Regions from separate parts of the Bacillus sp. D386 genome, predicted to be linked through region 2. Evidence: riboswitches for the same ligand, from Rfam matches in the RefSeq annotation. Region 2 holds a riboswitch; the other holds the start of a gene.
What was found. A riboswitch is a leader RNA that binds a small molecule or an ion and turns the genes downstream of it on or off. The one in region 2 is predicted to bind lysine.
Positions count from the first base shown of each region.

Region 1: it holds a riboswitch for lysine, as region 2 does, so the genes downstream of both, FHY45_RS08070 (amino acid permease) here and FHY45_RS02825 (amino acid permease) in region 2, are expected to answer to the same signal.

Region 1 is NZ_VEMV01000002.1:634,897-651,129, reverse strand. It holds gene FHY45_RS08115 (YhgE/Pip domain-containing protein) at 1-1,227, shown strand, start outside; gene FHY45_RS08110 (glycerol-3-phosphate responsive antiterminator) at 1,336-1,887, shown strand; gene FHY45_RS08105 (MIP/aquaporin family protein) at 2,073-2,912, shown strand; gene glpK (glycerol kinase GlpK) at 2,973-4,463, shown strand; gene FHY45_RS08095 (glycerol-3-phosphate dehydrogenase/oxidase) at 4,635-6,305, shown strand; gene FHY45_RS08090 (lactonase family protein) at 6,444-7,508, shown strand; gene FHY45_RS08085 (hypothetical protein) at 7,551-7,730, opposite strand; gene FHY45_RS08080 (peroxiredoxin family protein) at 7,865-8,413, opposite strand; gene gntK (gluconokinase) at 8,574-10,112, shown strand; lysine riboswitch at 10,220-10,420, shown strand; gene FHY45_RS08070 (amino acid permease) at 10,553-11,992, shown strand; gene cdr (CoA-disulfide reductase) at 12,186-13,835, shown strand; gene FHY45_RS08060 (MFS transporter) at 14,214-15,482, opposite strand; gene FHY45_RS08055 (helix-turn-helix domain-containing protein) at 15,635-16,233, shown strand, end outside.
Region 2 is NZ_VEMV01000001.1:582,794-599,026, reverse strand. It holds gene FHY45_RS02850 (glycerol-3-phosphate dehydrogenase/oxidase) at 1-867, shown strand, start outside; gene FHY45_RS02845 (lactonase family protein) at 1,006-2,070, shown strand; gene FHY45_RS02840 (hypothetical protein) at 2,113-2,292, opposite strand; gene FHY45_RS02835 (peroxiredoxin family protein) at 2,427-2,975, opposite strand; gene gntK (gluconokinase) at 3,136-4,674, shown strand; lysine riboswitch at 4,782-4,982, shown strand; gene FHY45_RS02825 (amino acid permease) at 5,115-6,554, shown strand; gene cdr (CoA-disulfide reductase) at 6,748-8,397, shown strand; gene FHY45_RS02815 (MFS transporter) at 8,776-10,044, opposite strand; gene FHY45_RS02810 (helix-turn-helix domain-containing protein) at 10,197-11,402, shown strand; gene FHY45_RS02805 (right-handed parallel beta-helix repeat-containing protein) at 11,925-13,199, shown strand; gene FHY45_RS02800 (nitrous oxide reductase accessory protein NosL) at 13,196-13,693, shown strand; gene FHY45_RS02795 (ABC transporter permease) at 13,763-14,575, shown strand; gene FHY45_RS02790 (ABC transporter ATP-binding protein) at 14,572-15,276, shown strand; gene FHY45_RS02785 (AI-2E family transporter) at 15,387-16,233, opposite strand, start outside.

The sequences.
Region 1 (16,233 bases), on a different contig from region 2:
AATCAATCAGTTAACGAAGGTTGGAAAACTGCAGTAGACGGATCCAAACGTCTTTATGACGGATCCAAACAAGTAGCAGCAGGCACAGGGTCAGTTAATACTGCATGGGGTACGTTAACAACATCTTTAGACACGCTAAATAAAGGTGCTGCGCAAGTGGCAGACGGTAATGCTACGGTAAACGATGGCTGGAAAACCGCAGTAGCAGGTTCTAAACAGCTTTATGATGGTTCCAAGCAAGTGGCCGATGGAACAGCAACAGTGAATAGCGCATGGGGTACATTATCAACATCTTTGAATACGTTGAAAAATGGTGCTGCTGAAGTGGCTGGTGGTAATGCCACAGTGAATGCAGGCTGGAAAACAGCTGTTGATGGATCTAAGCAGCTATTTGATGGATCTAAGCAAGTAGCCGATGGTAACGCAACGGTTAATACTGGCTGGGGTACGATGAAGGAAGGGGTAACTGAAATTGATAAAGGTGTCGGTCAAATCAAAGATGGTACACTTGAATTATCCAACGGCTTAGGTGACGGAGCTGAAAAAACGGCCGGTATAAATGCTACTGATGAAACGATTAGCATGTTCTCCTCGCCGGTTGAGCTGATCGATTCGAAAATTAATAGTTATCCGTATTATCGTTACGCAAACGCACCATATGTACTATCGTTAGCATTATTTGTGGGTGTTTTATTAATGATGTTAGTTGTTGGGGTTAGAAAACCAATGGATGAAGCTAGTTCAGGCTTCGCATGGTATTCAAAAAGATTTGGTTTGCTTGCTTTATTGGTAGCTGGTCAGGCCATCCTTCTTTCTGGCTTTACCATATTCTTTGTTAATTCAGGATTTGCGAATAGCCTGTTGCTTATCTTGTTTGCTGTATTGGCGAGTATCTCATTTATGTCCATTGTGTTCTTCCTGACTATGCTTGCCGGCAACATTGGTTTGTTTATAGGCGTGGCACTTCTGATTATGCAGCTATCTACTACCGGATCTGCATTGCCAATTGATATGCTGCCTGAATATTTACGTACTCTAAGCAATTTCTTGCCGATGACTTATTCGATTGCAGGCTTCCGAGCATTAGTATCATTGGATGACATCGGTATGATGTTTGCGAATGCAACGATACTAGTTGTGTTCCTGCTCCTGTTTGCTGGACTGTCCGTTGGATTATCCTTTTTCAAAAAAAATGAATCAGGAGGAGATGCAGAAATAGTAAGGTAAATATAATTATATAAATCCCTTTTAGTAGAAGAATGCATAGATTAATTGTATTCTATATTGAAAGGGATTTTTACTTATGAATAAGGGGTCCGAATGGGAGAGATTAGATTGAATCAGAAAATATTACCGGCAGCTTCAACTATGAAGGACTTTGAAAAGTTTTTACAATCAGGATTTAAAACAGGTGTTATTTTAGAGACTCATCTTGGGCAAATCAAACATATTACTCAAATGGCCAAAATGGCAGATAAACAACTGTTTTTTCACGTGGATTTAATCAATGGATTAAAAAATGATGAATATGGTACTCAATATTTATGTCAGGAGTTTAAACCATTTGGTGTCATATCCACAAAATCAGCGGTTATCCAAGAAGCAAAAAAACATCAGGCAATAGCTGTGCAGCGAATCTTTATGATTGATAGCCATGCGCTCGAACGCAGCTATAAGATGGTCAAAAAATCACAGCCTGATTATATTGAAGTACTACCGGGCGCACTTCCTAATATGATTAAAGAAGTTGCAGGGGAAATTCAGCTGCCGATCTTTGCGGGTGGTTTAATCCGAACAGTTGAGGAAGCGAAAGAAGCACTTGAAGCTGGTGCTGTCTCGATAACCTCGTCTAAACGAGAACTTTGGCAGTATTTTGCAGGGGAATGAGTCGAATTCCCTATTTATTTCTTTTTATTTGACAGCGTTTACAAAAAGTTTTACACTGTGTTTAAGTTAATAAGTATGTGGAAAGACATGGAGACACAGGTGGCAGTATTCCTTAATAAGTAGGAATACTTTAGTGCTTGTTTCTTCATTTTTTTTTGAAATTATATGATAGGGAGATGGAAGGAATGACACCATTTTGGGGTGAATTAGTAGGCACGATGATCTTGATTGTTTTTGGAGCAGGAGTGTGTGCTGGAGCCAACTTAACTAAATCTTATGCAAAGGATGCTGGGTGGATTGTTATCACTATAGCTTGGGGGCTTGGTGTTACATTAGGCGTATTTGCAGTCGGCGGCATTAGCGGTGCTCATTTAAATCCTGCTGTTACATTTGGTCTTGCGTTTAGCGGAGATTTTGCTTGGGCAGATGTACCTGGATATATTTTGGCGCAAATGATTGGAGCAATGATTGGGGCAACTCTTATTTATTTACAATACTTACCACATTGGAAGGCGACTGAAGATCCAGGGACAAAATTAGGGGTTTTCGCAACTGGTCCGGCTATTCCTCATACATTTTCAAATTTACTTAGTGAAATTATAGGAACATTTATTTTATTGCTTGGTCTGCAATTTATTGGAGCAAATGATTTTACGGAAGGCCTAAATCCATTCGCAGTCGGTCTTTTAATCGTAGGAATCGGTATGGCTCTTGGGGGAACAACTGGTTACGCCATCAATCCGGCACGTGACTTAGGTCCGCGTATTGCACATGCGATTCTTCCGATAGCGGGGAAAGGCCCATCTAATTGGGGATATGCTTGGATTCCGGTTGTAGGTCCTATTCTCGGCGGATCCTTGGGGGCTTTGTTCCATAAAGCGGTCTTCAATAATACGTTGACAGGCGCTTTCTGGGCAGTATTAGCTGGCACTGTAGTTATCTTGGTAATCGCTTATTTTATGACTAATAAAGATTCAGAACAAGCACTACGACAAGCTAATGATCCAGCAAAAGCAAGGTTATAAGTTACTAACTTTAGAGAAATCGATTATAATATAAAAATTAGTAGATGGGAGATGAAAAAAATGGAGAAATATATTTTATCAATTGATCAGGGGACCACTAGTTCCAGAGCTATTTTATTCAATAAAAAAGGGGAAATTGTACATAGTGCTCAAAAGGAATTTACACAGTACTTTCCAAAGCCGGGCTGGGTGGAGCATAATGCCAACGAAATTTGGGGTTCAGTGCTTGCTGTTATTGCGGGCTGTCTTTCAGAATCAGGTATAGAGGCAACAGATATTGAAGGAATCGGAATTACAAATCAGCGTGAAACAGCGGTGGTTTGGAATAAAGAAACAGGTCAACCTATTTATAATGCGATAGTTTGGCAATCCCGCCAGACAAGAGATATATGCGAGGAATTGAAAAATGCTGGCCACAATGATCTTTTTCATTCCAAAACTGGTTTATTAATAGATGCCTATTTTTCTGGGACAAAAGTTAAGTGGATCCTCGATAATGTAGAAGGTGCGCGTGATTTAGCCAATGAAGGAAAATTGTTATTCGGGACAATTGATACATGGCTAATCTGGAAGCTATCCGGCGGTAAAGCTCACGTAACTGATTATTCCAATGCTTCAAGAACAATGATGTACAATATTTATGACCTGCAATGGGATGATGAATTGCTGGAGATATTAGATGTTCCGAAATCCATGCTTCCAGAAGTGCGTCCTTCATCTGAAGTATATGCACAAACCATTGATTATCACTTCTTTGGTAAGAGTATCCCAATTGCCGGTATTGCTGGTGACCAACAGGCAGCATTGTTTGGCCAGGCATGCTTTGAAAAAGGAATGGCTAAAAACACATATGGAACAGGCTGTTTTATGCTCATGAATACTGGTGAAAAACCGGTTAAATCGGAAAAAGGATTATTGACGACTTTAGCCTGGGGATTAAATGGTAAAGTTGAATATGCATTGGAAGGTAGTATCTTTGTAGCGGGTTCTGCTGTTCAATGGCTCCGAGATGGATTAAGGATGCTTAAGGATGCTGCTGATAGCGAGACATATTGCCGGGCAGTTGACTCTACAGATGGAGTATATGTCGTTCCAGCCTTCGTAGGTCTTGGTACTCCATATTGGGATAGTGATGCAAGAGGAGCGGTCTTCGGTCTGACAAGAGGGACTACAAAAGATCACTTTATCAGAGCAACAGTTGAATCTTTAGCTTACCAAACAAAAGCTGTTATTGATGCAATGGAAGAGGAATCCGGAATTGAATTGAAAACATTGCGTGCCGATGGCGGGGCCGTTAAGAATTCATTCTTAATGGAATTCCAGAGTGATATCTTAAACGTGCCGGTTGAAATACCAAAAATTAATGAAACGACTGCCCTTGGAGCTGCTTATTTAGCTGGGCTGGCTGTTGGATTCTGGGAAAGCCAGGATGAAATTGCTGCCCAATGGATCATTGATAAATCATATGAACCAACTATGGAACAAGAGAAACGTAATGAATTAGTTGATGGTTGGGAAAGAGCTGTGGCAAGTACCAGAACCTTTAAATGATAATTCAATTTTGTATGAGTTTTACTCAAAAAATGATATAATGAAAATAAGTTAATATAAGGTTAGAGATTTTAAGAGACCGCGAGTACATTCCTTTAAATAAGGGTAATGTATTTTGTGGTCTCTTTTTATTATCTCAATAGCACTTATCAACAGAGGAGGAACAAGAGGATGGGTTTAAATAGTTTAAATAGACATGAATATAAAAATAAATTACAAAACACACATTTCGATGTGCTTGTCATTGGTGGAGGAATTACCGGAGCAGGGATTGCTTTAGATGCAGCTACAAGAGGGATGAAGGTGGGCCTAGTTGAAATGCAGGATTTTGCAGCCGGTACATCAAGCCGTTCAACCAAGCTGGTTCACGGTGGATTGCGCTATCTAAAGCAATTGCAAGTAGGAGTAGTTGCAGAGGTTGGGAAAGAAAGGGCTATTGTTTACGAAAATGGTCCTCATGTTACAACACCTGAATGGATGTTATTACCCTTCCATGAAGGCGGTACATTTGGTAAATTTACTACTTCCATTGGCTTACAGATGTATGATTTTCTTGCTGGAGTGAAAAAGGAAGAACGCCGCACTATGCTTACAGTAGATGAAACAATTGAAAAAGCTCCATTGGTTAGAAAAGATGGCTTAAAGGGTGGGGGCTACTATGTTGAATACAGAACCGATGATGCCCGCCTGACGATGGAAGTCATGAAAGAAGCGTTTGAACAAGGAGCAAGCTTACTGAATTATGCCAAGGTCGAGGATTTAATCTATGAAAATGGAAAAATAGTAGGTGTAAATGTTAAGGATATATTGGATGAGGATTCCTTCCAAATTAAAGCTAGGAAGATTATAAATGCAACGGGTCCATGGGTAGACTTTATACGTGAAAAAGACAATTCTAAAAAAGGTAAAGTGCTTCAGCTTACTAAAGGTGCACACATAGTGATTGACCAATCCCGTTTCCCTTTGAAACAAGCGGTTTATTTTGATACCCCTGATGGAAGAATGGTATTCGCGATTCCGCGTGAAGGGAAAGCCTATGTTGGGACAACAGATACATTCTATGGTCAAGATCCAATCAATCCAAAAATGACTGATCAAGACAGAGATTATATATTGGATGCTATTAACTATATGTTCCCTTCAGTAAACGTTACTAAAGAGGATGTGGAATCCAGTTGGGCTGGAGTGCGCCCATTAATCAGCCAGGAGGGGAAAGGTGCTTCTGAGATATCCAGGAAAGATGAAACATGGGTATCTGATTCTGGGTTAATTACGATTGCAGGCGGAAAATTGACAGGATATCGTAAAATGGCTGAAACCGTTTTGGATTTAGTAGCTAAACAATTCAGAGATGAAGGATATAAACATTTCGGTAGCTGCTATACTGAAAAAATGCCGATATCCGGCGGCCGTGTTGGAGGCTCAACGAAATTTAGTTCATATATAAGCAAAACTAAAGAAAAAGCAATCGGAACCGGGTTATCAGATACAGAAGCAAGAGAGATTATTTCAACATATGGATCCAATGCTCCGCTTCTGTTTGAAATAGCCCGAAAAAACAAAGAAAAAGCGAGCGAAATAGGGCTGCCATTACCAGTATTGGCTAAATTGGGCTATGCAATTGAATATGAATTGGCTTATACGCCGCTTGATTTCTTTAATCGCAGAACTGGCATGGTCCTATTTGATATTAAGCATGTTCATGAATACAAAGATCAAGTGATTTCGTATATGAAAAAAGTACTGCATTGGACTGAACAGCAAACAGAAATGTATACTAAAGAGCTTGAAACTGAATTGCATGATGCTGCGTATCCACAATCCGAGCTGGTTACGAATTAATATAAATACGGATAAATGACCCCACTTCCTTGAAATATAGGTTGTGGGTTTTTTTTTAAGATTCAATATCTTTAAAAAGGGGAATAGAAATGAAACAGAAACTATTAGTTTATTTAACACGGGATGGGGGCAGTCAAGATGAATGAAATTCAAGGAAATAAGAAAAATGAATGGATGATTTATACCGGATCTTATGCAGAAGAAACAAGTACGGGTATTCATCTATTCAAATTGAACGTGAAAGAAAAAAAACTTGACTTAGTTGAGAAATATACGGGTATTGAAAATCCTTCCTTTCTTGTTATAAATAAAGCTCAGACCCATTTATACGCGGTAAGTGAAGTTGAGTATGGGATGGTTGTCTCTTATGCAATCAATCGGCAATCCGAACAGATTAGAGAGTTAAATCGCAAATCTACGAATGGGATGGCACCTTGCTATGTCAGTCTTAGTGAAAATGAATCTTGTTTATACATTAGTAATTATGGTGGCACGGTAACTAGGATAGAACTACAAGAGGACGGAACACTTGGAGAACATACGACAACAAATGAACATGTTGGATCAGGGGTTTGGGCAGACAGACAGGATGCACCGCATGCTCACTCAATCGTACCGGTACCGAATTCCTCCGTTGTAGTTGCAGCAGATTTAGGTACTGATAAAATTTATGTATACGATGATAAGGATTTTGCCAATTTGGCTAAAATGTCTACTATTCCTGGATCGGGTCCAAGACATTTTGCCTTTCACCCTACATTGCCAATCATGTATGTCATCCAGGAATTAAGCAATACAATCGCAGTATTTGAATTAAATGACCAACATATACCGGATTCTCTTCTAGGGGTGGTTACTACATTGCCGGATGATTACAAAGAGGAAAATACAGCAGCCGATTTGCATATTTCAGAGGATGGCCAATTCTTATATGCCTCAAATAGAGGGCATGACAGTATTGCAACGTACAAAGTGGCAGAATCAGGTATACCGGAAATTATCGCATTTACACATACGGAAGGAAAGGGACCGAGAAATTTCGAGTTAATAGACGAAGAAAAAGTACTCATTGCAGCAAATGAGCAAAGTGATTCATTAGTTTTATTTGAAATTAATAAAGAAGGTATTCCAACCTTTACAGGGAATACGATTTCTCTTTCGAAACCCGTTTGTGTTCAAGCGATTGCAAGAAATCATGAATGATACAAAAATAGCTGGTTTGGATTCTCCCAAACCAGCTGTTATTTAATTGGATTGTTCTTTTAAAGACTGTGTATAAGCCGTAAAGATACCTAATACAATAATAGCCATTCCGCCGTTTAATAGGGAGTATTGCAAATCCCAATGGCCTGCATATAAATTTTTAATAGACAACACGCTGATTAACACAAGCATTAATGTAATTAAAATATTGTATGCTTTCATTCGTGAATCAACACCCCTTGATTTGTAATTGATTTTTTTCATAGATTTTATTTTACTATGGTTTAGGTATAAAATAAAAAAGTATAATTTTGTCTTTTTTGTTATTTTTTATTGGGTATACTTTGGGTCGCTCCTCAATCAATTGTTTCCATCAGATTTTTTATCGTTTCTTTTTGCAAGGGTCCGATTATTCGCTTTTGTATGATACCGTTGGAGTCAATGAAATAACTGGTTGGGATTGTTATAATTTTATATAATCCTGCAATAGTTCCTGTTTGGTCCAGTAATACAGGATACCTGATCTTATACATATCTTGAAATGCTTGTATGATTTGCTTGTTTTTTTCTGAATAGGTCATATTCACGCTTAATACAGTAATCTTCTCCATACTATGTTCACCATAAAATTCATTGAGGTCTGGTATCTCTTTTTTGCAGGGAGGGCACCAGCTTGCCCAAAAGTTTAATAAAACTTTTTGACCGCGATAATCAGATAATTTTATGCTTTTTCCGTCCTGAGTTTTTAATTCGAAATCAGGTGCAGATTGACCTTCTTTAATTCCTGTTTGAGTCAAAACAGGTATAGTTTCCTCTGTAATAGACTCTTTTTGTGTCTGCGTGTAAATAAATAGAAATATGAATAAAAAGAATGGAGCAAGAATGGCAATTGTTTTATTCTTCAATTTGGATGAGGCCTCCTGATGTCGTTTTTATTTAGTAGAAAGTATTTGCCAGTCGTGAAAAAATTAATCAATGGGCATCAAATTGTGTTAAGTTGTTTATAAAAATATGAATAAAGGTAAGAATCTAGTATTGAGCTTTTAGGGAAGTGAGGGAAGATAGATGTTTTATATAGGAGTTGATATAGGAACCACGAGTACAAAGGCTGTATTATTTTCGGGAGACGCATCTGTGCTCAGCACCTATCATGTAGAGTACCCATTATATAGCCCGACTCCACTTACAGCAGAGCAGAAGCCTGATGAGATCTTTCATGCTGTACTTAATGCAATAAGAGGAGTAATGGTCCAAAGCCAAATAAATCCTGATGAACTGTCGTTAGTATCCTTTAGCTCGGCTATGCACAGCGTAATTGCGGTTGAGGAAAATGGAAATCCATTAACTCAATGCATTACATGGGCTGACAGCCGTTCAAAGAAGTGGTCCGACTATATTAAAAATGAGAGGAATGGACAAGAAATTTATCGGAGAACTGGAACGCCAATCCATCCAATGTCTCCTCTTACAAAAATCACCTGGTTGATGAATGATTATCCCGAATTAGCGGGTAGGACATATAAATTCATTTCCATTAAAGAATATGTTTTTTATAAATTATTTGGGCAATATGTGATTGATTATTCGGTTGCCTCAGCAACAGGAATGTTTCATCTTAAAAATTTAGAATGGGATTCTGAGGCATTGGCAATCGCGGGTATTACAGAGACCCATTTGTCTAAACCAGTACCAACTACATATTATTTATCTGGCATGGACTCCGCCTATGCTGCGGATATGGGGCTGTTGCCGGATACTCCATTTGTAATAGGAGCCAGTGATGGCGTTCTCTCCAATCTGGGTGTCAATGCGATTGATCCAGGGATTGTAGCAGTCACGATTGGAACGAGCGGAGCCATTCGTACGGTAACAGATAGGCCGATTACGGATGAAAAGGGCCGAATTTTTTGTTATGCATTGACGGATAAGCATTGGGTGATTGGCGGACCAGTTAATAATGGAGGTATGACTTTTAGATGGCTAAGAGATGAGCTGGCTTCAGCGGAAGTAGAAACAGCTAAACGCCTCGGAATTGACTCATATGAAGTACTCACCAAGATAGCATCAAAAGTAGCGCCGGGGGCAGATGGACTACTATTCCACCCATATTTAGCTGGAGAGAGAGCGCCCATTTGGAACCCTGATGCCAGAGGATCGTTCTTTGGCTTGGGACTTCATCATAAAAAGGAACATATGGTCAGAGCGGTGCTTGAAGGAGTCATTTTTAATCTCTATACAGTCTTATTAGCTTTGCAGGAATTGATAGGTGTGCCAAGTAAAATCAGGGCAACGGGGGGATTTGCGCGCTCAGAGTTATGGAGGCAAATGCTTGCGGATATTTTTAATCAGGAAGTAGATGTGCCAGAAAGCTTTGAAAGCTCTTGTTTAGGAGCAGTTGTACTCGGCAGATATGCACTCGGTGAAATTGAAGACCTATCCGTTGTATCAAATTATGTGGGAACTACACATGTCCATACGCCGGTTAAAGCAAATGTAGAAAGATACGAGGAATTACTGCCAATTTACATCAATATATACAGAAAATTGGAGACTGAATATAGCAGTATAGCAGCTTTCCAAAACAAATGGATTAATCATAAATAAGTTGATTTGAAAATAACATTGTCGAATAATATTGACAGCATTCGCGTTTTCACTGTATCCTTTATACAGGAATAATTTAATTTAATACAAATCCTCATCGGACTAAAAGATGAGGTAGAGGTCGCAGATTTTATTAGTAAACTAAAAAGAGAGCCGGAAAGCTTGCTGACTTTAGTTGAAAGGAAAATCTGCCGAAGCGCTCTTTTTTTCCGAAGAGAGCAGCTGGGACTGTATCCGAATAGGTGCAGGACTGTCATGGAATATATACATCGCGATATGTATATAGACCATGGAGAACTATCCATTTATTGTCTGGTGTGGCTAATCATAAAATGTTGCACACCTTAACAATAAGGTGTGTTTTTTATTTAGTTTATTTACACAGAAATGGATAATTCAAAAATAGAGAGTAACATGACAGCTTTGGAAGGGGAATTATCGTGCACAATAAGAAGCAACTGGGTTTTTGGATTTTAACGGCATTTGTAGTCGGCAATATGGTTGGGTCTGGTATTTTTATGTTGCCGCGTACGCTGGCAGAAGTAGCTAGTCCTGCCGGAGTAATTATGGCATGGGGATTAACAGGATTGGGTGTACTAACTATTGCGCTGGTTTTTGGGAATCTGGCTGTTCGTAAGCCACATTTAACAGGTGGCCCTCAGATTTATGCTAAGGAATTGTTCAAGGAAAATTCTTTAGCCTCAAGATTATCCGGGTTTATGTCTACATGGGGATACTGGATTGGTAATTTTGCAGGTAATATTGCCATCATTACTACGTTTGCAGGGTATTTATCTACCTTCTTCCCAAGTTTGACCAGTACGGCTGAATTGTTCAGTATAGGGGATTTTAGTCTAAAAGTTGGCAATGCTTTAACATTCCTTGTCTGCACAATCATGCTCTGGGGCGTTCATTTCTTTATTATGCGAGGCATAGAGAATGCTGGTAAATTAAACTTTGTTGCGACTGCGGCAAAAGTACTTGGATTTGGATTATTCATAGTAATTGGGCTATTTGCCTTTGAACAATCTAATATTGTACCGTTTGCGGAAACTCGTATAATTGATGGTGAGAGTCGGGGATTACTCAGCCAGGTAAATTTTGCTGCCGTCTCAACCTTATGGGCTTTTGTAGGGGTTGAATCCGCTGTTGTATTCGCATCAAGGGCGAAGAGAAAGGCAGATGTAAAGAGAGCGACCATTTTAGGGCTATTGATTGCCCTGGCTATCTATATGGGAATCAGTACACTTGTTATGGGATTATTAACACAGGATGCACTTATCCATTCAGAAAAACCATTAATCGATGCAATTGAAACGGTGCTGGGACCTGTTGGTGGGAAAGCATTGGCGGTCATTGGATTGATCAGTTTATTTGGTTCAACAATTGGCTGGATCTTGTTAAGCGCTGAAATCCCGTATCAGGCAGCAAAACAAGGTTTATTTATCCCTAAGTTTTTACAGGTCAATAAGCGTGGGATTCCTAATTTCTCTATGATTGTTTCAAATGGTTTAGGTCAATTATTTATTTTCTCAACTATTTCAAATTCAATTGCTCATGCATTTGACTTTATTATTTATATCGCGACACTTTCTTATTTAGTGCCATATTTAATTTCCTCCTCATTCCAACTGAAATTAGTTTGGACTGGCGAGACATATAAATCTGATGAAATGCGTTCACGAATTATTGATGGTACCATAGCCATATTGGCGACGGCATATTCCATTTGGGTGATCATCAAAGGAACGGCTGATTTAAAAACATTTATTTTCGGTGTTATCCTTCTGGCAAGCGGAATCCTATTCTATCGTTTACTGCCTAAAAATATGGAGGAAGTTAAACAACACGAGAACTATTATTTGAAAAAATCTTTTTAACTGTAATAAGAAGCAAACCCATTGTTAAAAGTGGGTTTGCTTTTTTTGGGTATTATTTAAAAGTAAAACGGTGTTATGAAAACTGTTATCGGGAGCAATGATAGAGTGTAATCATGTGAGTTTGATAAATTGACATACCCAATAGGGTATATTACGATTAGACTAATCGATGAACTAATGGAGGTCTATTAAAATGAAGATTTTAATTGTTGGCGGTGTGGCAGGCGGAGCATCTGCTGCGGCAAGACTGCGCCGTCTAAGCGAAAAAGATGAAATCATCATGTTTGAAAAAGGTGAATATATTTCATTTGCGAATTGTGGTCTTCCATATTATATAGGAGAAGTTATCCAAAACCGTAATAAACTGCTTGTTCAAACAGTTGAAGGAATGGGGCAACGCTATAATTTAGATATACGTAATTGGACAGAAATTATCAAAATCAATCGGGAGCAGAAGACTGTCATAGCCAGAAAAGCAATGACAGGCGAGGAATATGAGGAATCCTACGATGTGCTAATCCTATCTCCGGGTTCAAAACCGGTTAGGCCAGCCATTCCGGGAATCGATGAGGCTAAATCTGTTTATACGCTTCGGAATGTTCCTGATACGGACCGTATCAAAGAAAAGGTAGATCAGGATAAACCTGAGAAGGCTGTTATCATTGGCGGCGGGTTTATTGGGATTGAAATGGCTGAAAATTTACGGGAGCGCGGCATAGATGTAACAGTTATTGAGATGGGAAATCAGGTGATGGCGCCAATTGATTTGGAGATGGCTCAAATGGTCCACACACATTTGCGGGACAATGGAGTTCATTTAATACTTGAGGATGGTGTATCATCTTTTGAAAAGAATGGTCGTATCATTCGCTTGAAAAGCGGCAAAGAAGTAGAAACGGATATGATACTTTTAGCGATTGGTGTTCAACCTGAAAGTACCATTGCGAAAGATGCCGGCCTCGAGCTTGGGGTTCGGAATGCGATAAAAGTCAATGAGCATCTGCAAACATCAGACCCATCTATTTATGCGGTCGGTGATGTCATTGAAGTAAAGGATTATATTAACGGAACGGATACTTATGTGCCGCTCGCTTGGCCTGCCAATCGTCAAGGGCGTTTAGTAGCGGATCATATTCACGGGAAAGAAAGTGTTTATAACGGTACATTGGGCACTTCCATAGCCAAGGTGTTTGAATTGACCGTTGCTTCAACAGGAAGCAATGAAAAGATGCTGAAGCGTTTAGGTATACCATATGAGGTTGTTCATGTTGCACCAAGCAGCCATGCTGGCTATTATCCAGGTGCTTCCCAATTGCATTTGAAACTGATCTTCGATAAGGAAACGGGGAAAATATACGGAGCGCAGGCAGTTGGAAAGGATGGGGTAGATAAACGTATTGATGTTATCGCGACAGCTATCAAAGGTGGCTTAACTGTATTGGATCTTCCGGATATCGAGATTGCCTATGCTCCTCCATATTCCTCAGCTAAAGATCCTGTAAATATGGCTGGTTACGCAGCAACCAATATTATTGAGGGAATGGTCAGCACAGTGCAATGGCATGAAATTGATGAGATTGTGGAAAACGGAGGTTATTTAATTGATGTCCGCTCACCTGCTGAGGTTGCTAAAGGAGCAATTGCCGGCTCGGTCAATATTCCTGTTGATGAACTGAGAGAGCGATTATCAGAGATACCGACTGATAAAGATTTATATCTTACATGCCAGGTAGGTATGAGGGGTTACTTAGCTACCAGAATACTTGAAGGAAACGGCATTAAAGTTAAGAACCTTGATGGCGGATATAATTTGTATTCTAAGGCATTTCCTAAAGAAAAATAATAGTAAATGAGAGTTGGAGCTCCCTTTATGCGATAGTTTAGATTATCGCATAAAGGGGCTTTTTTGAATTGCTGAGACGGTTTGTGTCATGCTTGATTTAGAGCTTGGCTGGATTCAAGGGGCGATCGGCCGGATTCAAGCTCAGATTGGCTGGATTCGAAGAGGAATCGGCTGTATTAAAGCAGTGAATCAGCCGGAATCTAGCCCGATTCGGCTCGAATCGAAGTCGATACAGACAGTAACCAGCTAGAAATTCAATCAGAATCAATTCATTATAGAGGAATCTGCAAGATACGCCTATAATCGAGTAAAAACAATTAGGGGAGTATAAAAATGCCCGGCTGGATATAACCCAAGCCGGGCGATACTTCTTTATCATTAACTTGCCAATTCAGATTCCTTTGGTTCTTTTACTTTTGACATGGCAAGAAAGCTAATTAAGAGCAGTGAAAATCCAGTGATGAGAGGTATATAAAAAGCTGGTATGTAGTCAAGCAAGACACCGAAAAGAATCATCCCAAGCGGTGAGATTGCAGATGCAATCGTTTCAACTAATCCGAAAATACGACCAAGATAGTGGCTCGGGGTTGTACGCTGTATTAATACATGAATAGGAATATTTACAACCATGACGATGGAACCTATCATTCCAAGGACGATGATGTAGTAACTGACATTGGCAATCACAGAAGTCATTTGGAGCATAGGAGGCAAGCCAATCATAATGACAAGTATTGCTAAACCAATTAAGCCCAATCTAATTTTCTTTAATTTATCTTTCATTTCAGGACGTTGTGAAATGATCAATGATGTGATAAGTGCTCCAACAGATACCATCGAAGCAGCAATTCCGTATGATTGAGAAGAAAAATTCAGTGATGTGTTCAGGATGTAGGGGATTGCAACATTTATACCCGCAAAGAAGAAGTTAATCCAAAGTGATACTTTGAGCAGGGAGAATAAAAAATCGTTTTCTTTTAAATAGGAGAAGCCTTCAGCCAAACTCTTCATGAATTGCGTCTTTTCCTGTTGTGCCGCTTTCTCAGTGTACAGGTTGAAAATAATAAATAATTCAATTATACCGGCAAGTATAAAGGTGATTCCAGTTAGCAGAATGATTTCCTCAATTGCTAAGAACCCGTATAAAATACCAGCTATGATTGGACCGAGTATACCGGCAAGCGATGATGCGGATTGATTTAAAGAGCCAGCCTTTTGTATAGATTTATCCCCAGCCATTGAGGGAATGGTTGAAGATGCAGTCACAGAAAAGAAAGTAGAAAAAATCCCTAGCAGTACTTCTGATGTATATAACAATGCAAGTGAGAGCCCCGAAAAGTGAGAATAGGCAATCATAAAAAACATGAGTATTCCGCTAAGAATTTCCGTCAATATAATGATTGTTTTGCGGTTAAAGCGATCTGCAAGGGTTCCGGCAATTGGTCCAAAAATAATTCTGGGAACAGAGGCAAACACAAGAGCAAGTGCAAAACTTGTACCCGAACCGGTAATTTTTAAAATGTATAATCCGATGGCGAATGAATAGATGCTTGCACCAAATAATGAAATAAATTTTCCAATAAAAAACAATAAAATATTCCTTGCGCTTAATCTCTCTTGTTCTGCTTCGGTATAACGTACACTCATGGGCTTTTCTCCTTTAGTTTAAAAGTTTAATGTCATTAAACTTATTATATAAATACTAATTTTTGGAAGTCAACAAAAAGTTTAAAATAATTAAACTTTAATTTGTGGATCAGAATTATTTACCGTATACTTTCCATAAGGAGGGGATAACCATGCTGGGCAATAAAATTAAAACGTTACGGAAAGCTTTAGGGATGACCCAATCCGAGTTGGCTGGAAATCGATTGACAAAAGGAATGCTGAGCCAAATTGAAAACAGTAAAGCAACCCCATCGATGAGCACACTTGAATATCTTGCTCAACAGCTTGGTTGTGAACCTAGTGATCTTCTGAATGAGAAAGAGGATTATCTACCTTTATTAAATGAGATAAAGAATGATAAAAAACAAGAGAATTATTCAGCTATTTACGATAAATTATCCCATGTGGTTTCTGAAAATATGCCTCAGGGAGTAATGGAGGCGAAGTTATACAGCCTTTATGCGGAAGCAGGCCTTTATTTAGATAAACCAAACATGAAGAAATATATCGAATTGGCAGCCTCCTATTTTAAGATGAATTCTTTATTCTTAGACAGTGCTGAAACATTATGGATTTATCATCAGTATCGTTTGTCTCATGGAAATTGGGATGAATCTTTATCCATTTTGAGTGAAATTAGAAAATTCTACTCTGGTAATGGACTTGAAGAAAATACGGTATTTCAATTAAAGCTTTTATTGGATGAAGGAATCGTCTTATTAGCGTTGGA
Region 2 (16,233 bases):
GTTTATTTTGATACCCCTGATGGAAGAATGGTATTCGCGATTCCGCGTGAAGGGAAAGCCTATGTTGGGACAACAGATACATTCTATGGTCAAGATCCAATCAATCCAAAAATGACTGATCAAGACAGAGATTATATATTGGATGCTATTAACTATATGTTCCCTTCAGTAAACGTTACTAAAGAGGATGTGGAATCCAGTTGGGCTGGAGTGCGCCCATTAATCAGCCAGGAGGGGAAAGGTGCTTCTGAGATATCCAGGAAAGATGAAACATGGGTATCTGATTCTGGGTTAATTACGATTGCAGGCGGAAAATTGACAGGATATCGTAAAATGGCTGAAACCGTTTTGGATTTAGTAGCTAAACAATTCAGAGATGAAGGATATAAACATTTCGGTAGCTGCTATACTGAAAAAATGCCGATATCCGGCGGCCGTGTTGGAGGCTCAACGAAATTTAGTTCATATATAAGCAAAACTAAAGAAAAAGCAATCGGAACCGGGTTATCAGATACAGAAGCAAGAGAGATTATTTCAACATATGGATCCAATGCTCCGCTTCTGTTTGAAATAGCCCGAAAAAACAAAGAAAAAGCGAGCGAAATAGGGCTGCCATTACCAGTATTGGCTAAATTGGGCTATGCAATTGAATATGAATTGGCTTATACGCCGCTTGATTTCTTTAATCGCAGAACTGGCATGGTCCTATTTGATATTAAGCATGTTCATGAATACAAAGATCAAGTGATTTCGTATATGAAAAAAGTACTGCATTGGACTGAACAGCAAACAGAAATGTATACTAAAGAGCTTGAAACTGAATTGCATGATGCTGCGTATCCACAATCCGAGCTGGTTACGAATTAATATAAATACGGATAAATGACCCCACTTCCTTGAAATATAGGTTGTGGGTTTTTTTTTAAGATTCAATATCTTTAAAAAGGGGAATAGAAATGAAACAGAAACTATTAGTTTATTTAACACGGGATGGGGGCAGTCAAGATGAATGAAATTCAAGGAAATAAGAAAAATGAATGGATGATTTATACCGGATCTTATGCAGAAGAAACAAGTACGGGTATTCATCTATTCAAATTGAACGTGAAAGAAAAAAAACTTGACTTAGTTGAGAAATATACGGGTATTGAAAATCCTTCCTTTCTTGTTATAAATAAAGCTCAGACCCATTTATACGCGGTAAGTGAAGTTGAGTATGGGATGGTTGTCTCTTATGCAATCAATCGGCAATCCGAACAGATTAGAGAGTTAAATCGCAAATCTACGAATGGGATGGCACCTTGCTATGTCAGTCTTAGTGAAAATGAATCTTGTTTATACATTAGTAATTATGGTGGCACGGTAACTAGGATAGAACTACAAGAGGACGGAACACTTGGAGAACATACGACAACAAATGAACATGTTGGATCAGGGGTTTGGGCAGACAGACAGGATGCACCGCATGCTCACTCAATCGTACCGGTACCGAATTCCTCCGTTGTAGTTGCAGCAGATTTAGGTACTGATAAAATTTATGTATACGATGATAAGGATTTTGCCAATTTGGCTAAAATGTCTACTATTCCTGGATCGGGTCCAAGACATTTTGCCTTTCACCCTACATTGCCAATCATGTATGTCATCCAGGAATTAAGCAATACAATCGCAGTATTTGAATTAAATGACCAACATATACCGGATTCTCTTCTAGGGGTGGTTACTACATTGCCGGATGATTACAAAGAGGAAAATACAGCAGCCGATTTGCATATTTCAGAGGATGGCCAATTCTTATATGCCTCAAATAGAGGGCATGACAGTATTGCAACGTACAAAGTGGCAGAATCAGGTATACCGGAAATTATCGCATTTACACATACGGAAGGAAAGGGACCGAGAAATTTCGAGTTAATAGACGAAGAAAAAGTACTCATTGCAGCAAATGAGCAAAGTGATTCATTAGTTTTATTTGAAATTAATAAAGAAGGTATTCCAACCTTTACAGGGAATACGATTTCTCTTTCGAAACCCGTTTGTGTTCAAGCGATTGCAAGAAATCATGAATGATACAAAAATAGCTGGTTTGGATTCTCCCAAACCAGCTGTTATTTAATTGGATTGTTCTTTTAAAGACTGTGTATAAGCCGTAAAGATACCTAATACAATAATAGCCATTCCGCCGTTTAATAGGGAGTATTGCAAATCCCAATGGCCTGCATATAAATTTTTAATAGACAACACGCTGATTAACACAAGCATTAATGTAATTAAAATATTGTATGCTTTCATTCGTGAATCAACACCCCTTGATTTGTAATTGATTTTTTTCATAGATTTTATTTTACTATGGTTTAGGTATAAAATAAAAAAGTATAATTTTGTCTTTTTTGTTATTTTTTATTGGGTATACTTTGGGTCGCTCCTCAATCAATTGTTTCCATCAGATTTTTTATCGTTTCTTTTTGCAAGGGTCCGATTATTCGCTTTTGTATGATACCGTTGGAGTCAATGAAATAACTGGTTGGGATTGTTATAATTTTATATAATCCTGCAATAGTTCCTGTTTGGTCCAGTAATACAGGATACCTGATCTTATACATATCTTGAAATGCTTGTATGATTTGCTTGTTTTTTTCTGAATAGGTCATATTCACGCTTAATACAGTAATCTTCTCCATACTATGTTCACCATAAAATTCATTGAGGTCTGGTATCTCTTTTTTGCAGGGAGGGCACCAGCTTGCCCAAAAGTTTAATAAAACTTTTTGACCGCGATAATCAGATAATTTTATGCTTTTTCCGTCCTGAGTTTTTAATTCGAAATCAGGTGCAGATTGACCTTCTTTAATTCCTGTTTGAGTCAAAACAGGTATAGTTTCCTCTGTAATAGACTCTTTTTGTGTCTGCGTGTAAATAAATAGAAATATGAATAAAAAGAATGGAGCAAGAATGGCAATTGTTTTATTCTTCAATTTGGATGAGGCCTCCTGATGTCGTTTTTATTTAGTAGAAAGTATTTGCCAGTCGTGAAAAAATTAATCAATGGGCATCAAATTGTGTTAAGTTGTTTATAAAAATATGAATAAAGGTAAGAATCTAGTATTGAGCTTTTAGGGAAGTGAGGGAAGATAGATGTTTTATATAGGAGTTGATATAGGAACCACGAGTACAAAGGCTGTATTATTTTCGGGAGACGCATCTGTGCTCAGCACCTATCATGTAGAGTACCCATTATATAGCCCGACTCCACTTACAGCAGAGCAGAAGCCTGATGAGATCTTTCATGCTGTACTTAATGCAATAAGAGGAGTAATGGTCCAAAGCCAAATAAATCCTGATGAACTGTCGTTAGTATCCTTTAGCTCGGCTATGCACAGCGTAATTGCGGTTGAGGAAAATGGAAATCCATTAACTCAATGCATTACATGGGCTGACAGCCGTTCAAAGAAGTGGTCCGACTATATTAAAAATGAGAGGAATGGACAAGAAATTTATCGGAGAACTGGAACGCCAATCCATCCAATGTCTCCTCTTACAAAAATCACCTGGTTGATGAATGATTATCCCGAATTAGCGGGTAGGACATATAAATTCATTTCCATTAAAGAATATGTTTTTTATAAATTATTTGGGCAATATGTGATTGATTATTCGGTTGCCTCAGCAACAGGAATGTTTCATCTTAAAAATTTAGAATGGGATTCTGAGGCATTGGCAATCGCGGGTATTACAGAGACCCATTTGTCTAAACCAGTACCAACTACATATTATTTATCTGGCATGGACTCCGCCTATGCTGCGGATATGGGGCTGTTGCCGGATACTCCATTTGTAATAGGAGCCAGTGATGGCGTTCTCTCCAATCTGGGTGTCAATGCGATTGATCCAGGGATTGTAGCAGTCACGATTGGAACGAGCGGAGCCATTCGTACGGTAACAGATAGGCCGATTACGGATGAAAAGGGCCGAATTTTTTGTTATGCATTGACGGATAAGCATTGGGTGATTGGCGGACCAGTTAATAATGGAGGTATGACTTTTAGATGGCTAAGAGATGAGCTGGCTTCAGCGGAAGTAGAAACAGCTAAACGCCTCGGAATTGACTCATATGAAGTACTCACCAAGATAGCATCAAAAGTAGCGCCGGGGGCAGATGGACTACTATTCCACCCATATTTAGCTGGAGAGAGAGCGCCCATTTGGAACCCTGATGCCAGAGGATCGTTCTTTGGCTTGGGACTTCATCATAAAAAGGAACATATGGTCAGAGCGGTGCTTGAAGGAGTCATTTTTAATCTCTATACAGTCTTATTAGCTTTGCAGGAATTGATAGGTGTGCCAAGTAAAATCAGGGCAACGGGGGGATTTGCGCGCTCAGAGTTATGGAGGCAAATGCTTGCGGATATTTTTAATCAGGAAGTAGATGTGCCAGAAAGCTTTGAAAGCTCTTGTTTAGGAGCAGTTGTACTCGGCAGATATGCACTCGGTGAAATTGAAGACCTATCCGTTGTATCAAATTATGTGGGAACTACACATGTCCATACGCCGGTTAAAGCAAATGTAGAAAGATACGAGGAATTACTGCCAATTTACATCAATATATACAGAAAATTGGAGACTGAATATAGCAGTATAGCAGCTTTCCAAAACAAATGGATTAATCATAAATAAGTTGATTTGAAAATAACATTGTCGAATAATATTGACAGCATTCGCGTTTTCACTGTATCCTTTATACAGGAATAATTTAATTTAATACAAATCCTCATCGGACTAAAAGATGAGGTAGAGGTCGCAGATTTTATTAGTAAACTAAAAAGAGAGCCGGAAAGCTTGCTGACTTTAGTTGAAAGGAAAATCTGCCGAAGCGCTCTTTTTTTCCGAAGAGAGCAGCTGGGACTGTATCCGAATAGGTGCAGGACTGTCATGGAATATATACATCGCGATATGTATATAGACCATGGAGAACTATCCATTTATTGTCTGGTGTGGCTAATCATAAAATGTTGCACACCTTAACAATAAGGTGTGTTTTTTATTTAGTTTATTTACACAGAAATGGATAATTCAAAAATAGAGAGTAACATGACAGCTTTGGAAGGGGAATTATCGTGCACAATAAGAAGCAACTGGGTTTTTGGATTTTAACGGCATTTGTAGTCGGCAATATGGTTGGGTCTGGTATTTTTATGTTGCCGCGTACGCTGGCAGAAGTAGCTAGTCCTGCCGGAGTAATTATGGCATGGGGATTAACAGGATTGGGTGTACTAACTATTGCGCTGGTTTTTGGGAATCTGGCTGTTCGTAAGCCACATTTAACAGGTGGCCCTCAGATTTATGCTAAGGAATTGTTCAAGGAAAATTCTTTAGCCTCAAGATTATCCGGGTTTATGTCTACATGGGGATACTGGATTGGTAATTTTGCAGGTAATATTGCCATCATTACTACGTTTGCAGGGTATTTATCTACCTTCTTCCCAAGTTTGACCAGTACGGCTGAATTGTTCAGTATAGGGGATTTTAGTCTAAAAGTTGGCAATGCTTTAACATTCCTTGTCTGCACAATCATGCTCTGGGGCGTTCATTTCTTTATTATGCGAGGCATAGAGAATGCTGGTAAATTAAACTTTGTTGCGACTGCGGCAAAAGTACTTGGATTTGGATTATTCATAGTAATTGGGCTATTTGCCTTTGAACAATCTAATATTGTACCGTTTGCGGAAACTCGTATAATTGATGGTGAGAGTCGGGGATTACTCAGCCAGGTAAATTTTGCTGCCGTCTCAACCTTATGGGCTTTTGTAGGGGTTGAATCCGCTGTTGTATTCGCATCAAGGGCGAAGAGAAAGGCAGATGTAAAGAGAGCGACCATTTTAGGGCTATTGATTGCCCTGGCTATCTATATGGGAATCAGTACACTTGTTATGGGATTATTAACACAGGATGCACTTATCCATTCAGAAAAACCATTAATCGATGCAATTGAAACGGTGCTGGGACCTGTTGGTGGGAAAGCATTGGCGGTCATTGGATTGATCAGTTTATTTGGTTCAACAATTGGCTGGATCTTGTTAAGCGCTGAAATCCCGTATCAGGCAGCAAAACAAGGTTTATTTATCCCTAAGTTTTTACAGGTCAATAAGCGTGGGATTCCTAATTTCTCTATGATTGTTTCAAATGGTTTAGGTCAATTATTTATTTTCTCAACTATTTCAAATTCAATTGCTCATGCATTTGACTTTATTATTTATATCGCGACACTTTCTTATTTAGTGCCATATTTAATTTCCTCCTCATTCCAACTGAAATTAGTTTGGACTGGCGAGACATATAAATCTGATGAAATGCGTTCACGAATTATTGATGGTACCATAGCCATATTGGCGACGGCATATTCCATTTGGGTGATCATCAAAGGAACGGCTGATTTAAAAACATTTATTTTCGGTGTTATCCTTCTGGCAAGCGGAATCCTATTCTATCGTTTACTGCCTAAAAATATGGAGGAAGTTAAACAACACGAGAACTATTATTTGAAAAAATCTTTTTAACTGTAATAAGAAGCAAACCCATTGTTAAAAGTGGGTTTGCTTTTTTTGGGTATTATTTAAAAGTAAAACGGTGTTATGAAAACTGTTATCGGGAGCAATGATAGAGTGTAATCATGTGAGTTTGATAAATTGACATACCCAATAGGGTATATTACGATTAGACTAATCGATGAACTAATGGAGGTCTATTAAAATGAAGATTTTAATTGTTGGCGGTGTGGCAGGCGGAGCATCTGCTGCGGCAAGACTGCGCCGTCTAAGCGAAAAAGATGAAATCATCATGTTTGAAAAAGGTGAATATATTTCATTTGCGAATTGTGGTCTTCCATATTATATAGGAGAAGTTATCCAAAACCGTAATAAACTGCTTGTTCAAACAGTTGAAGGAATGGGGCAACGCTATAATTTAGATATACGTAATTGGACAGAAATTATCAAAATCAATCGGGAGCAGAAGACTGTCATAGCCAGAAAAGCAATGACAGGCGAGGAATATGAGGAATCCTACGATGTGCTAATCCTATCTCCGGGTTCAAAACCGGTTAGGCCAGCCATTCCGGGAATCGATGAGGCTAAATCTGTTTATACGCTTCGGAATGTTCCTGATACGGACCGTATCAAAGAAAAGGTAGATCAGGATAAACCTGAGAAGGCTGTTATCATTGGCGGCGGGTTTATTGGGATTGAAATGGCTGAAAATTTACGGGAGCGCGGCATAGATGTAACAGTTATTGAGATGGGAAATCAGGTGATGGCGCCAATTGATTTGGAGATGGCTCAAATGGTCCACACACATTTGCGGGACAATGGAGTTCATTTAATACTTGAGGATGGTGTATCATCTTTTGAAAAGAATGGTCGTATCATTCGCTTGAAAAGCGGCAAAGAAGTAGAAACGGATATGATACTTTTAGCGATTGGTGTTCAACCTGAAAGTACCATTGCGAAAGATGCCGGCCTCGAGCTTGGGGTTCGGAATGCGATAAAAGTCAATGAGCATCTGCAAACATCAGACCCATCTATTTATGCGGTCGGTGATGTCATTGAAGTAAAGGATTATATTAACGGAACGGATACTTATGTGCCGCTCGCTTGGCCTGCCAATCGTCAAGGGCGTTTAGTAGCGGATCATATTCACGGGAAAGAAAGTGTTTATAACGGTACATTGGGCACTTCCATAGCCAAGGTGTTTGAATTGACCGTTGCTTCAACAGGAAGCAATGAAAAGATGCTGAAGCGTTTAGGTATACCATATGAGGTTGTTCATGTTGCACCAAGCAGCCATGCTGGCTATTATCCAGGTGCTTCCCAATTGCATTTGAAACTGATCTTCGATAAGGAAACGGGGAAAATATACGGAGCGCAGGCAGTTGGAAAGGATGGGGTAGATAAACGTATTGATGTTATCGCGACAGCTATCAAAGGTGGCTTAACTGTATTGGATCTTCCGGATATCGAGATTGCCTATGCTCCTCCATATTCCTCAGCTAAAGATCCTGTAAATATGGCTGGTTACGCAGCAACCAATATTATTGAGGGAATGGTCAGCACAGTGCAATGGCATGAAATTGATGAGATTGTGGAAAACGGAGGTTATTTAATTGATGTCCGCTCACCTGCTGAGGTTGCTAAAGGAGCAATTGCCGGCTCGGTCAATATTCCTGTTGATGAACTGAGAGAGCGATTATCAGAGATACCGACTGATAAAGATTTATATCTTACATGCCAGGTAGGTATGAGGGGTTACTTAGCTACCAGAATACTTGAAGGAAACGGCATTAAAGTTAAGAACCTTGATGGCGGATATAATTTGTATTCTAAGGCATTTCCTAAAGAAAAATAATAGTAAATGAGAGTTGGAGCTCCCTTTATGCGATAGTTTAGATTATCGCATAAAGGGGCTTTTTTGAATTGCTGAGACGGTTTGTGTCATGCTTGATTTAGAGCTTGGCTGGATTCAAGGGGCGATCGGCCGGATTCAAGCTCAGATTGGCTGGATTCGAAGAGGAATCGGCTGTATTAAAGCAGTGAATCAGCCGGAATCTAGCCCGATTCGGCTCGAATCGAAGTCGATACAGACAGTAACCAGCTAGAAATTCAATCAGAATCAATTCATTATAGAGGAATCTGCAAGATACGCCTATAATCGAGTAAAAACAATTAGGGGAGTATAAAAATGCCCGGCTGGATATAACCCAAGCCGGGCGATACTTCTTTATCATTAACTTGCCAATTCAGATTCCTTTGGTTCTTTTACTTTTGACATGGCAAGAAAGCTAATTAAGAGCAGTGAAAATCCAGTGATGAGAGGTATATAAAAAGCTGGTATGTAGTCAAGCAAGACACCGAAAAGAATCATCCCAAGCGGTGAGATTGCAGATGCAATCGTTTCAACTAATCCGAAAATACGACCAAGATAGTGGCTCGGGGTTGTACGCTGTATTAATACATGAATAGGAATATTTACAACCATGACGATGGAACCTATCATTCCAAGGACGATGATGTAGTAACTGACATTGGCAATCACAGAAGTCATTTGGAGCATAGGAGGCAAGCCAATCATAATGACAAGTATTGCTAAACCAATTAAGCCCAATCTAATTTTCTTTAATTTATCTTTCATTTCAGGACGTTGTGAAATGATCAATGATGTGATAAGTGCTCCAACAGATACCATCGAAGCAGCAATTCCGTATGATTGAGAAGAAAAATTCAGTGATGTGTTCAGGATGTAGGGGATTGCAACATTTATACCCGCAAAGAAGAAGTTAATCCAAAGTGATACTTTGAGCAGGGAGAATAAAAAATCGTTTTCTTTTAAATAGGAGAAGCCTTCAGCCAAACTCTTCATGAATTGCGTCTTTTCCTGTTGTGCCGCTTTCTCAGTGTACAGGTTGAAAATAATAAATAATTCAATTATACCGGCAAGTATAAAGGTGATTCCAGTTAGCAGAATGATTTCCTCAATTGCTAAGAACCCGTATAAAATACCAGCTATGATTGGACCGAGTATACCGGCAAGCGATGATGCGGATTGATTTAAAGAGCCAGCCTTTTGTATAGATTTATCCCCAGCCATTGAGGGAATGGTTGAAGATGCAGTCACAGAAAAGAAAGTAGAAAAAATCCCTAGCAGTACTTCTGATGTATATAACAATGCAAGTGAGAGCCCCGAAAAGTGAGAATAGGCAATCATAAAAAACATGAGTATTCCGCTAAGAATTTCCGTCAATATAATGATTGTTTTGCGGTTAAAGCGATCTGCAAGGGTTCCGGCAATTGGTCCAAAAATAATTCTGGGAACAGAGGCAAACACAAGAGCAAGTGCAAAACTTGTACCCGAACCGGTAATTTTTAAAATGTATAATCCGATGGCGAATGAATAGATGCTTGCACCAAATAATGAAATAAATTTTCCAATAAAAAACAATAAAATATTCCTTGCGCTTAATCTCTCTTGTTCTGCTTCGGTATAACGTACACTCATGGGCTTTTCTCCTTTAGTTTAAAAGTTTAATGTCATTAAACTTATTATATAAATACTAATTTTTGGAAGTCAACAAAAAGTTTAAAATAATTAAACTTTAATTTGTGGATCAGAATTATTTACCGTATACTTTCCATAAGGAGGGGATAACCATGCTGGGCAATAAAATTAAAACGTTACGGAAAGCTTTAGGGATGACCCAATCCGAGTTGGCTGGAAATCGATTGACAAAAGGAATGCTGAGCCAAATTGAAAACAGTAAAGCAACCCCATCGATGAGCACACTTGAATATCTTGCTCAACAGCTTGGTTGTGAACCTAGTGATCTTCTGAATGAGAAAGAGGATTATCTACCTTTATTAAATGAGATAAAGAATGATAAAAAACAAGAGAATTATTCAGCTATTTACGATAAATTATCCCATGTGGTTTCTGAAAATATGCCTCAGGGAGTAATGGAGGCGAAGTTATACAGCCTTTATGCGGAAGCAGGCCTTTATTTAGATAAACCAAACATGAAGAAATATATCGAATTGGCAGCCTCCTATTTTAAGATGAATTCTTTATTCTTAGACAGTGCTGAAACATTATGGATTTATCATCAGTATCGTTTGTCTCATGGAAATTGGGATGAATCTTTATCCATTTTGAGTGAAATTAGAAAATTCTACTCTGGTAATGGACTTGAAGAAAATACGGTATTTCAATTAAAGCTTTTATTGGATGAAGGAATCGTCTTATTAGCGTTGGAAGAATATAAAGAATCCCATACAAGAATGCAGGAAGCCATCGCATTGTCCAAAGAGACGAATGTCTATTATCGTATGGATGATATATACAGGATTGCTTCCAATTATCCGCTTGTGATGAAGGATGATAAGGAGTTTCTTAGATTAATCAGTAAATCTCGTCAATATGCGATTTTTTCGGAAAATAAGATTGCATTGATGATGTTTCCACTTTTATATGCGGTTTATCATAATGAAATAACAAAAGACTACAAAAAAGCTATTCACTACCTAGAAGAATTTGCGATAAATCCGGAAAAGATAGACGAACTTTATTATCTGGAATATGGGAGAGCACTATATGGTCTGGGAGAAATTGATCGAGCTTTGGAAAATCTGCTTAAATGTCATCTATCCGGTGCGTTGGTGCATCCAATCGATGTAGGAATGGTACAGTCTGCAGGAATCTATATTGCTCTTTGTTTAAATCAACAGGGCCACAAGGATGAAGCCCTGGAGCAAATTAACAAAACATGTGATTTAATAAAGAATATGCCGAAATCTATTTATTATAAAAGGGCTGTTGAGGTTAAAGAAACATTGCTAAATGATAATGGAACTGTACATTGAAATTATGTGTGGCTGTTCATTCAGTTCCTTTATCCATTTGTTTCAAAGATTTAGGTTAACGTTTGTAAACGCTTCACCTAAATATACAATGTCGTTAGGACACAGTGGTGATAATAATGTTGACAGATGGTAGTGGGCTTTTATTTTATATTCCAATCCATTCATATCTGGCATTCAAATGTCTATTAAGATTTTCGGTTAGTTTACTTACCCTATTCGGTCATTGCTTCGCAAGAACTCTTCCTATCCCTCTAATATCTCCCTGGTTACTTCCCCTGCACAAGAATAATCTTCTGCAATAATAGTTGCCTGTAAATTTAACCTATTAAACTTCTATGCTGAAACATATAAAATTCTCCATAAAATAGCTCCTAATACAATATGATGATGGGCTTGATACCTTTATGCTGGAAAATATAATTATTTTTCAAGTAAAATAATTATATAAATTATAATGAATATGATCATACCATCAACTGCTTAAAGTGGAGCAAACGATTGATAGAAAAAGGTGGGTTAATGATGAAAAGGTTACGCATCTTTTTAGTGTTTGTAGCGTTATTGATTATATATGAACCGAGTAGTTTCGCAGAATCAACTCTGCAGCAGCAAATTGACCAAACGCCCATTGGAGGAACATTGATTGTTAAAAGCGGTACCTATGAAGATCCGGTTTCCATTAATAAGCCAATGACCATTAAAGGAACAGAAAATACAGTGCTGAGTTATACAGGAGAGGGATCCTTTATAAACATTTCTGGTGAGGGTGTACAAATATCAAATATTGAAATAGAGGCAACACGCCTACCAATTGAGGAATCTGCAATTGTGCTGGCTGGAAATTATCATAAACTTAACAATCTCACAATCAAGTCAGCTGGGACTGGTATTAAACTGGATAAGGCGAATCATGTAAGTGTGCTAGAAAGTTCATTTACAGGGACATCTGAAGGCCATGCTATTAATCTGTGGGAGTCAAATTACAACACGTTCGGTAAAAATTCAATACGGAATGTTCAGGATGGATTTTATGTAGAATACAGCCACCATAATACATTTAAAAATAATAAAATTTGGGATGCCCATTATGGGGTGCATTTAATGTATTCCAATTCCTGTTTGATTGAAGAAAATGAATCATTCAATAACTTTACCGGCGCCATGATTATGGGGGCTGAAGATGCAATGGTACGTAAGAATACATTCACCGAAAATAATGAAAATGTGAATTCTCAGGGTTTGTTACTATATGACTCTAGGAATGTTACGGTTGAAACAAATGAGATTCACAATAACCGGATTGGCATATTTATTGAAAAGGCCAATGTGAATACCGTTAAGGATAACAGGCTGCAATCAAATTTTGTAGGTATTCAGTTTAAAGAATCAGAGAATAATCGAATCTATCAAAATGATTTTCTGGGTAATGTAAATGACGCTCAGGCTATTGAAAGTGAAGGGAATCAATTGGATGGGAACTACTGGGACGCATCAGCGAAAATAGATTCAGACGGAGATGGTATAAGTAATTTAATCTACCGAGCCGATCCTTATTTTCTGGCTTTGACAGAGGAAGTTCCTGAGTATCAACTCTTTTTTCAGGCACCGGGCATGACAATTCTGCAAAAAATGCTGAAAAGTACCGATGAAGAGCTATTAACGGACTCAGGTCCCTTAATGGACCCTATCCAATCAAACAATCAAAACAATCAAGCTGATCTGCCAGTATGGATAGTCAGCGGATTATTGTATATAGGCAGTTTATTTCTATTCATAAAAGGGAGGAAACAACGATGAAACAATCATTATGGAAAATTGCGTTAATCGGAATTGCAGTTATGCTTATGTCTGCTTGCGGTAATGAATCGACTGAGCCAGTGGAAATTGATTCGAAGACTGACACATGCGCAAACTGTAATATGTCGGTTGCGGATAATCAGCATGCAACAGAAATTATCTTAACTGATGGTAAAACATTTGTTTTTGATGATATCGGTTGCATGTTTAATTGGACAGATGAAAACGAGAATAAGGAAATTGAGAAGACCTTTGTACGTGATTATCATTCTAAAGAATGGATAGAAGTTGAAAAATCCTATTTCGTATATGGAGAAGAAATCAAGACGCCAATGTCATACAATGTAATTTCTTTTGAAGACCAATCAAGTGCTGAAGAATTTGCTGAAGAATCAGGGGGAAGTTTATTATCCTATGAAGATTTACAAAAACATGATTGGAAACAGCATAAAGAGATGAATCATAAGGAAACGGACAGTCATAGCCATAGTTAACAGGTGAAAAAAACAAGGCAGCCGGCATGGTTGCCTTTTATTTAGATGTCGTCACGGGAGGTAAGAAGAATGTGGAACATATGGAGCTCTGAATGGAGAATGACATCACGGGGCCGTTCGTATTATTCAATCGCCATTCTATGGATTGTTGTCATTTCTCTTTTATTGGCATTGGAGCGGACAAATGGAGCAATCTCAGGATATACAAATATTACGGGAACAGTCGTTAATATTATGTTATATATATTGCCATTATTTATGTTGATTTTTGGCTCTTTTTCAATAGCTAATGAAATGGAAAATGGCCAATGGAGATTATTATGTACGTATCCATTAGATATCGTCTCCTACTTCTTTGGTAAACTTGGAGGCCAGTTTACTGCCCAGGCAGTGTGTTTTTCACTGGCGTATTGGTTGAGTATGGTAATTGGGTTGCTGACTGGGATTGATATTTCGTTAACTTGGATGCTTGTGCTTTTTCTATTTAGTATGCTGTTAATCTTGTTTTTCCTGACACTTGGCCTTTTTATAGGATCATTTGTAAGCACGAAATGGCAGGCACTTACTCTATCTGTTGCAGTCTGGTTTCTTCTTATTATGATATGGCCGACTGCGTTAATTGCTATTTTAGGTGCTTTACCTTATTCAATGATAGGAGTGCTTATGAAAATTGCGATGATCATAAATCCAGCAGAATTCTTACGCTTTTTCTTGGTGATTAGATTGGACGGCGGTTCTATCTTCGGCCAAGCCTATGATGGATTGGTTCCGCTATTTAATGAAGGAATTGTATGGGGTGTACTATTCTTATATGCGTTTGTATTTATTGCTGCGTTAGGCTTTATTGCAATTTGGTATTTAAAAAGGAGAAGAGCACAATGACAGGGTTAGAAGTGACTGATATCTCAAAACACTATAAAACCAATACAGCGTTGCAGCCATTTTCGTTGGCAGTGAAGGAAGGGCAATGTGTTTCTTTATGCGGAGGGAATGGTGCTGGAAAAAGTACTATCCTGAATATTTTGGCCAGTATCTCTTCCCCCTCAGCCGGAACCGTTCTGTTGGATGGGGTCAATATGACTGCACAAAATAAAGAATATGTATCATTGATCGGTTATATGCCTGATGAATTTTATGCTCAGGGCGACATGAATGTGGGAGAGTTTATGTCTTTTTATGCAGCTATCCGAGAGATTTCCAATGAACGAGTGAGAGAGGTGATTGATCGTTTGGGATTAACCGACAAGCGGAAAGAGCTCGTAAAAAATCTTTCTAAAGGAATGAGACAAAGGTTGTTATTCGGCCAATCGATTTTAGCTGAACCAAGACTTTTAATTATGGACGAGCCGACCAATGGGCTCGATCCTTACTGGATTAATGAATTTATAGAAATGATTAAAAAGCTTAAAGAAGCAGGCACGATTACGATTTTCTCTACTCATATGATGGATGTTGCCGCAGAACTTGCCGACCGGGTGTTATTCATTGAAAAGGGGCAGCTGGCTCAATCACTTGAAAATGATTTTTCTGATATTGATGGTTTTACGAAAGAGCTATCAACCTTGTACAGACAACGAATATAAAAGGGTGGACTGCAGCCGTGCTCTGTAAGACGTACGGTTGAATTATATTTAAGAATAACAATAGGCATGAGTTCGAAAGATTCCGAAACTCATGCCTATTTTACGATCCATTATATATTCTTAGGTTCAGTCACTTCAGCATCTGGAACATCAAGCATATTTAATAAGAAGATAAAAATAGGAATACCTAAAATCAAGCCCCATATTCCAAGGAAATGTTCACCGAACACCAATACCAGGAATGTGAAAAACGTAGGTAAATGAGTTTTGGCCGACATGAATTTAGGATTTAGTACATAACTTTCCAAAGCATGTATGGCTGCTATTAGAATAACTACATACAGTACATGCATTCCTCCACCTATACTATAGGCAATTGTACAAAGAGGAATTAAGGAAATAATAACGCCCGCAACAGGAATAAGTCCCAGTAGGAAAATCATAAATGCGAGTCCCAATAGCTGTGGAAACCCTAAGAAATAAAGAATAATAATCGATAATATAGCATTAACAAATGCAATTAAAAATTGAACTTCGATAACCTTACCAAATGAATTTACAAATATATTACCTAAATACTCTAATTCAGTGAATAAAACTCCCAGTTTGCTTTTCTTGAATGAACCGGTAAATCGTTTGATTTTTTCCTTTTCCAAAAGAAAGAATAAACTTAGCAGCAAAGCTAAAAATAACTGCAGGCTTAATTTACCGATATTTGCAGCATAACTGTACAGCGCCATTGCATTTTCCTCAATTTCAGAAGGTGATACAAACTTCTGCATTGCACTGATCACAACATCAATTGCTGTGTTATCAGGCGGGTGCTTGTAAAAATCTATAATTACTTTTACAAGGTCGGTTATTTGCATGGTAATGACAGGTATGTATTTATAAATAATCATAACCAAAGAGGAAATTATGATTGTGTAGAGCAGGATAATTATTATTTGTGGCTTG